Regions from separate parts of the Endozoicomonas sp. ALE010 genome, predicted to be linked through region 1. Evidence: predicted binding sites of a transcription regulator. Region 1 holds the regulator's gene; the other holds the start of a gene.
The links. Region 1 encodes sigma-54, which starts transcription at its own class of promoters, with help from an activator protein. Its sites were predicted from a motif close to TGGCACNNNNNTTGCTNT; they were not measured.
Positions count from the first base shown of each region.

Region 1 (4,336 bases):
GTTTTGACCAATTCTTAGCCGGAGTATTTGTTGGAGTTTTTGCTAGTGGAGAAAAGGACACCCACTTTTATCTACCAAGTCAACTCACTGCGGCTTTTGAGACAACCCAGTGTGGAAAAGCGTTGGTACCCATGCTGCACTGAGCGGGATGTCGGGTATCAGGGCTTTCCTGAACTAGAGCAACGCAGGATCATATTAAAAAAACGCCCCCGCCAGGCGGGGGAGAAAAGGATCAGACAAACAAAATCAGATGCAGCGCCATACCAACCACAAACGCACCAATCATCGGTACCGAGGTTCTTTTCACCACTTCAAACGGTGAGATTTTGGCAATACCGGCACAGGCCATAATGACCGCCGAGATGGGGGACATGGAACGGCCCATGGAAGCGGCAAAGTTCATGGGCAGCAGCATGGCCACCGCAGGCACACCAAAGCTTTTGGCAACTTCTGGTGCCAGGGTGGCAAATGACAGGAAGGCTGCATTGCCAGAGCCCATCATAATGGCCGCAACAGCAATCAGCATGGCCATAAACAGCGTCATACCGGCAGCACCGATACCCAGCCCCTGGGCAGAACCGAGCAGGGAGTCAATGGCACCAATATGTTTTAACCCTGTGGCAAAAATTTCAGCACCGATAATCAGACCTACCACCGGACCAAAAACAGCACCCATACCATTGAGGAATTGATCAAAGCCATCAAGGGACTGTTTCATTTTCCGGGTACGGATCACTTCACAGAACATGCCGGCAAATACGCTGATCAGCATGGCCATGACCAGGTTCATTTTGATGGACGACACCATCATTTTGGAAAAGATCAACAACAGGAAGAAAGGAATCATGGGCAGCAGCGCATAGAATGCCGGGGCCGGGTCTTTCTTGTCACCGTCTGTATGTTCGATGCCCTCGCCCACATGCTCGGCAACCCTGTAGCCATCTTTCAGGTCACACCGACGCTGCCAGACAAAGTGCAGGGCCGCCGCCACCAGCGCCATGGGGACGGTGATCCAGGCCTGATAATCCAGGAAGTATTCGGTAATTTCCAGTCCGGACTGGCTGGCGGCAAAGTTGGCATTCACCTGGGTGACACCGATTTCAAACGCCGCCGGAGAAGCGATCACGGCAACCGCTGAAGCCGGGCTTAAACCGATATTTCTCAGCACCGGATACAGCGTCACCATCAACAGCAAACCGAGACCCGTTGCCGAGGTGACGAACATTTGCAGCACAACACTGAGCAGATAACACAGTGCCAGTACCATATAAGGTGAGCGAAAACGGCTGATGGGCTTAACGGCCAGTCGAACCAGCGCTTCTGAGGCACCGATATGGGACATGTAGCTGGCAAAACCACCACAGGCCATGATGGTCAGACCCAGGCTGGCCATGCGGAAGCTGAATACCGTGTTCATCAGTTGAAACAGGTCAAAGGGGATAAAACCGGTGGCCTTGGCCGCTGGCAGAATGTCTTTTATCCCCATCAACGCGGCGGCACTTAGCAGGACAATACCGGCAATAGCCAGCGAGGCTGATGCACTGTAGTTCTTCACGATGGCGTATATAACCAGTGCAACTACGGGTATGACGATGAGTATATCCACAGGGGAATCCTGAAAATGGCTAAATTTCGCGCAGGTTATTTCTTGAACTTTTGGTTGTAAATGACCAATGTCAAATAATGATCGGGTAGTTTTTTTTAACCATTCTGACAGTCGTTATGACCGAACTTTAAAGGCGGAAAGCGCTTATAAGCCACACAAAAACACACGTAATTTCATCGTATTCAATCTTTGCACATTTTTTGCTAAAGCTATGGTTTCAGAAACGTCTATGGGTTTATAATCAGCCGCACATGGAGAGTAAGCCTCTGCAGCCTCCACGGACAACGAAGTAAAGGTATACGGTTGCCTATGAAGCCTTCCTTACAGCTCAAGATGGGCCAGCAGTTGACCATGACGCCGCAGCTGCAACAGGCCATCCGGCTGCTACAGCTATCGACCCTGGATCTTCAGCAGGAGATTCAGGAGGCCCTGGAGTCCAACCCCATGCTGGAGTCCGACGATAGCCAGACAGAGGACACCGCCAGCAGCACTGAAGGACGGGAAGAGCTCGTTGATCTGAGCGAAAAAGCCTCAGAACCTGAGCCTCAGGAGATGGCGGAATGGTCAGACAGCATTCCCAATGAACTGCCCGTGGACTCCGCCTGGGACGACGTGTATTCCAGCCTGCCGGCCAGCAGCGGTGACGATGATTATGACCCCCTGGCAAAATCCTCCGCTGTGGAGTCACTTCAGGATCACCTGGAATGGCAACTGGATATGGTGCCCATGAGCGACCGGGACCGGCTGATTGGTCTGGCGATCATCGAGGCGGTTAATCCGGATGGGTATTTAACCTGCACGCTGGATGACCTGTTTGTCTCTCTTCAATCCCAACTGGACGATCTGGAGATTGAAGAGATCCATGTGCTGCAACACCGGGTGCAACAATTCGATCCGGTGGGTTGTGGCAGTGTTGACCTTAGAGAGTGCCTGTTGGTTCAACTTCGTCAGCTGCCGCCCTCAACACCCCATTTCAACAATGCAGAAAAACTGCTCACCCGTTACCTTGAGTCCCTTGGCACCCGTGATTATGCCAGCATCATGCGTCATGCCAAACTGAAAGAAGACCAGCTGCGAGAAGCCCTCAGCCTGATTCAGAGCTTCCACCCAAAACCCGGCAGCACCATTGATCAGACAGAAGCCGAATATGTGGTTCCGGATATATCCGTCCGGAAAATCAGGGAACGCTGGACGGTGGAACTGAATTCCGACGCCCTGCCCAAACTGCGTATTAATAATAATTATGCGTCCATGGTTCAGAGAGCCAATAACAGCCGCGACAATGTGTTCATGAAGAACCATCTGCAAGAAGCCCGCTGGTTTTTGAAAAACCTGCAAAGTCGCAATGAAACATTGATGAAAGTGGCGAGCCAGATTATTACCTATCAGCAGGAGTTCCTGGAAAAAGGGGATGAAGCCATGAAACCCCTGGTGCTGGCGGATATTGCCGAGGCGGTGGGGATGCATGAGTCGACGATATCCCGGGTCACTACTCAGAAGTACATGCATACTCCCCGGGGTGTTTACGAGCTGAAGTACTTTTTTTCCAGCCATGTCAGCACCACGGAAGGGGGGGAGTGTTCCTCCACGGCCATTCGGGCCCATATCCGCAAACTTATTGCTGAAGAGACACCGCGCAAGCCCCTCAGTGACAATAAAATTGCAGCGATTCTGGGGGATCAGGGCATCAAGGTAGCAAGGCGCACCATTGCCAAATACCGTGAGTCCATGAATATTCCGCCATCCAATGAGCGTAAGCAGTTAGTGCCTTAGTACATCATTTTGAGGAGTTTGATGTGTGCAATCTCCGTTTACCCTGAGCGTCCTTCGGCTCCGCTTGGATGCACGGACGGAAGGTGATTGGCACAGTCTTTATTCAGGGCATGGTGCTTACGCCCTTCGACTCCGCTCAGGACGAATGGAGTTTGGATGTCATTGATAGGTATTGATAAGGGACGCCCATCAATCACATTGAAACAGTGTTCCGGAATTTTTTACACAAGCTCCGTTGATACACCGTTCAAAAAGCAGTTTTTTTTGTCTCAGGGCATTCCAAGCTGCACCGACAGTGATAGAATCGAACTCAGCCAGTACGAAAAATCCCGCGGACTGGTGATTATCTGGATAATGGGATTCAGGAGAGCGTTACATGCAAGTCAACATCAGTGGGCATCATGTCGAGGTAACAGAAGCTCTGCACGACTATGTGATCAAAAGACTGGAGCGTCTTGGTTCACATTTTGACCATATCACCAATGTACAGGTGACCCTGAGCGTCGAAAAGCTGGTGCAGAAAGCAGAAGCCGTTTTGCATACCCGCGGGGCCGAGATTAATGCCACCGCCGAGCACGAAGACATGTACGCAGCCATTGACCTGCTCTCGGACAAGTTGGATCGGCAGCTGGTTAAACGAAAAGAGAAAGCCCTGGACAGGCAACAGGGTGCCAGTGGCCATGCCCTTTGATTTATCAGGTTGCCATTCTTATTCAGCATGATTATTCACCGCATCCTAACCCCCGAGCGCACCCTTGACGGGGTGCACGGGGCCAGCAAAAAGAAAATCCTGGAATTTATCGCTGAACGCATCAGCAGCGATGCCCCCGAAATCAATGCCAAAGAACTGTTTGAAGCGCTGGTTGCCCGGGAGCGTCTTGGCACCACCGGACTGGGTGATGGCGTGGCTATTCCCCACTGTCGTTGCAAAGCCTGCCCGGAGCCTATCGGTCTTTT
Region 1 covers NZ_JBLYNV010000016.1:76,569-80,904, reverse strand. The annotation lists gene ACO6UY_RS09345 (hypothetical protein) at 1-143, shown strand, start outside; gene dcuC (C4-dicarboxylate transporter DcuC) at 233-1,606, opposite strand; gene ACO6UY_RS09335 (RNA polymerase factor sigma-54) at 1,916-3,379, shown strand; gene hpf (ribosome hibernation-promoting factor, HPF/YfiA family) at 3,756-4,070, shown strand; gene ACO6UY_RS09325 (PTS sugar transporter subunit IIA) at 4,098-4,336, shown strand, end outside.

Region 2 (4,336 bases), on a different contig from region 1:
TGACTATATCCATGGAAATCTGTGTATGGATCCGGATGATTTCAAGGCCATGCCCTCGGGGCATGCGTCAGTTTCGGCTATTGCCTGGTCGCAGGTTGTCCTTAACATTATAGATACTGCGGCGATGTCTTCCCCCGCCTTCAAGCGCTTGCTGTCAAAAATGGCAGTCTTCTCAAACCAGCCGCTTTCTTCACCGGCCGGGAAGCGACTTATTGCCTTTGCGGGTGCCATGGGTTTTGGAGCCCTGGCTGGGGCACTAAGGGTTCTGGCGGCCAAACATGATGTTATTGATGTGTCCGTCGGCGCGGGTATAGGCATCATTGCCGCTGCTTGCTCCCCATATATTCGCAGTGGGGTTTTTAACCATGGCGCTGTAGTGGATAAAAATACCGGATATTACTATGACGATGACGTGTATAGTCGAGCTGTTGAAGCAGAGGGGCCGATGCAGGATAGGGATAATCAAGAGGCAGAGGCGATGATGTGATGGGATTGATAATACAATCATCATGTAGGACAAAAGGCTGGCAAATTTCAGGAGCCAGCAAATTATATGACTCGATGAAAGCGGATCACAATGCATCTTGCGACCCGCCCCCGTCTACTGCCAACAGATGTTAAGAGCAGGCAATCACCCTTCCAGCTTACTGGCGATGCTCTCAATCGCTGCCGGGTACTGCACATCGATGTCTTCATTGGAACCAACGCTCAGACCGAGATCCCTGACCAGGCCATCTTTCAAACCATAAACCCAGCTGTTTACGGTCAGTTTCTGGCCGCGATCCCAGGCATCCTGAACGATGGTTGTCTGACAGACGTTCAGCACCTGCTCCAGAACGTTCAGTTCACACATTCTCTGAAACTGCTCATCATCACTGCCAGCGTTCTCAAGCAGCTCAGTGTGCTTCTTCTTAACGTCCTGCACATGCCTGAGCCAGTTATCGATCAGCCCCAGTTTGGAGTTGTTCATGGCTTCGCGCACACCGCCACAGCCGTAATGCCCCGTCACAATAATGTGCTCTACCTTCAGGTAGTCCACAGCATATTGGAGGACTGACAGACAGTTCAGGTCGGTATGAACCACCACATTGGCCACGTTTCGGTGCACAAACAGTTCGCCCGGAAGGAGGCCGACGATTTCGTTGGCAGGGACCCGACTGTCGGCACACCCGATCCAGAGATACTTGGGTGCCTGCTGCTCAGAGAGTTGTTCAAAAAAGCCGGGCTTTTCTTCACGAATGGACTTGGACCATTGGTTATTGTTTTCAAGGAGGTTTGCCAGACTGGACATAGTTTCCTGATCCATATTTCGGTTCCATAACTGGAAAACGTTATAGCAACTCCGCTCTGGCAAAACCAGTATTCAAATGTAAGAGGTTTGTAACCGGGGCATGCGGTGGCGATGTTCCAGATTAGTGCAAGCTCTGGGGGGCAGCGGATGTAGCTGCACCGTTGTTGCTATCTCTGAAGTTTTCTTACGGGCTTAAACAGGCAGGGTATTTGTCCGCCAGAATAAACTAACACTAGTAAATTCAGCTGGTTATCAGGTTTTCTGGTATTTGGCATGTTTTCTGCTCAACCACCGGCAGTCGATCTCTGTGCGTTGACTGATACCGGAAAAGAGTGATGCCTGATTACGGTGATCACAGTTCAAGGCAGAGAGATCAGTTATACAGGGGAGGGGAATAATGAAGTGGTTCAAGCCTTTTAAGAAGGCATCGGTTAGGTTAGGTAAGGTTGCTGCCATCAGTGCCGTCATGGGGGTGAGTGCTTTCACCGGGCAAGCCAGCGCCAAGGCAGACTTTGAGCTTGGCTATCCGGAAAAGGAAGAGCTGACCATTGGCTTTATCAAGCTGACCGATATGGCACCCATTGCCATTGCTTACGAGAAGGGCTTTTTTGAAGATGAAGGGCTCTACGTCACCATCGAAGCCCAGGCAAACTGGAAGGTGCTGCTTGATGGCGTGATTGACGGGCGTCTGGATGGTGCCCATATGCTGGCTGGACAGCCTCTGGCGGCCACCATGGGCTTCGGTACCAAGGCCAATATCATTACGCCATTCTCGATGGACCTGAATGGTAACGGGATTACGGTGTCCAATGAGATCTGGGCCCAGATGAAACCCAATATCCCCAAAATGGCCGATGGCCGACCCCAGCACCCGATCAAGGCGGATGCCCTGAAACCGGTGGTTGAGAAATTCCAGTCTGAAGGCAAGCCGTTTAATATGGGGATGGTTTTTCCCGTCTCTACCCACAATTATGAACTTCGTTACTGGCTGGCCGCCGGTGGTATTCACCCCGGATTTTATGCGCCCCATAAAGGGGATACCTCTGGCCAGATCGATGCCGATGCCCTGCTCTCCGTCACACCACCACCACAGATGCCATCCACCATGGAGGCTGGCACTATCTATGGTTACTGTGTCGGCGAACCCTGGAATCAGCAGGCGGTCTTCAAGAATATCGGCGTGCCAGTGGTGACCGATTATGAGATCTGGAAAAACAACCCAGAGAAGGTGTTCGGGATTACCGAGGAGTTTTATAACAAATACCCCAATACCACCATACGCCTGACACGGGCCCTGATCCGTGCAGCCCAGTGGCTGGATGCCAACGATAATGCCAACCGGCCTGAGGCGGTGAAAATCCTGTCACAATCCAACTATGTTGGCGCTGATTATGAAGTCATTGCCAACAGTATGACCGGTACCTTTGAGTACGAGAAAGGCGACAAACGACCAGTAGAAGATTTCAATGTGTTCTTCCGCTACAACGCCACTTACCCCTATTACTCCGATGCGATCTGGTATCTCACCCAAATGCGCCGCTGGGGGCAGATTGCAGAAGACAAGAGCGATGAGTGGTACAAAGAGCTGGCTGCCAAAGTCTATCGCCCGGATATCTATGAAAAAGCGGCACTGTCGCTGGTGGATGAAGCACTGGTTAAGTTGCAGGACTTTCCGGACTTCGAGTCAGAAGATGGCTTCCGTGATCCACAGACACACTTTATCGACAACCTGGTCTATAACGGCAAAAAGCCAAACGACTACATCAACCAGTTCAACATCGGTCTGAAGCAGGGTGACAGGATTTGATCCTGTTACCTTTTTTTAAGGGAAGTGAGGGAGAGTGGATTATGACGGATGCCTCGGTTGTCAGTCAGTCAGTCAATGAGAGCAAGTCATCACCGTTGTCTTTTCTTGCCGGGCTGGGCATTACGGTGAATCCCGGTAAAGTGTTCAGCACGGTACTGATGCCCATCATTGGCATCGTCGTCTTTCTGCTGATCTGGTCTGGCGCTGCGCAGAATATTGATACCTCGCTGGGCAAATTTCCCGGGCCAGTGGCGGTGTGGGAGCAGTTTGGCTCCCTCTACCAGGAGCATGTCACCGAACGGGAAAAGGCAGAAGCCTTCTATCAGCGGCAGGAAAAACGCAATGCTGCCCGTGTCGCCAAAGACCCTGACTATGTGCCAAAAATCCGGGCCTATACTGGCAAGGAAACCTTTCTTGATCAGATCGTTACCAGCCTGGTCACCGTAATGAGTGGTTTTCTGCTGGCAGCCCTGGTTGCCATCCCCCTGGGTATCGCCATCGGTCTTAATAAAACCCTGAATGCGGCAGTGAACCCGATCATTCAGATATTCAAACCGGTTTCCCCCCTGGCCTGGCTGCCGTTGGTGACCATGGTTGTCAGTGCACTCTACATCAGCCCTGATCCTCTGGTAGCCAAGTCTTTTTTAAATTCGATGATCACCGTGATGCTCTGCTGTCTGTGGCCCATGGTGATTAACACGTCGGTGGGTGTCTCTTCCCTGGACCGTAACTTGATAAACGTCAGTCGTGTATTGCGATTGCCTGCCCTGAAACACGTTCAGAAAATTGTACTGCCCGCATCGGTACCGATGATTTTTACCGGTATGCGACTCTCCCTCGGAGTTGCCTGGATGGTGCTGATTGCGGCAGAAATGCTGGCTCAAAACCCCGGGCTGGGCAAATTTGTCTGGGATGAGTTTCAAAATGGCAGCTCAAATTCGCTGGCACGCATTATGGTTGCCGTGATCGTCATTGGTGTGATTGGCTTTGGCCTTGATCGTGCCATGCTGGCCATCCAGCGTTTTGCCTCCTGGGATAAAAGCAAAGCCACTCATTAATAAAGGGAACCTGCACATGAGCACACTGCTGGATATCAGTCATATCGATATGGTGTTTGATACACCGAAAGGCCCTTTTACCGCACTCAAAGGGGTTGACCTGAAAATCGCCAAAGGGGAGTTTGTCTCACTGATTGGCCATTCAGGCTGCGGTAAATCAACGGTATTGAATATTGTCGC
Region 2 covers NZ_JBLYNV010000051.1:23,290-27,625, forward strand. The annotation lists gene ACO6UY_RS18175 (phosphatase PAP2 family protein) at 1-487, shown strand, start outside; gene can (carbonate dehydratase) at 632-1,306, opposite strand; gene ACO6UY_RS18185 (CmpA/NrtA family ABC transporter substrate-binding protein) at 1,689-3,098, shown strand; gene ACO6UY_RS18190 (ABC transporter permease) at 3,140-4,156, shown strand; gene ACO6UY_RS18195 (ABC transporter ATP-binding protein) at 4,173-4,336, shown strand, end outside.
Region 2: the regulator sigma-54 is predicted to act here: its motif matches at 1,561-1,578, upstream of ACO6UY_RS18185 (CmpA/NrtA family ABC transporter substrate-binding protein).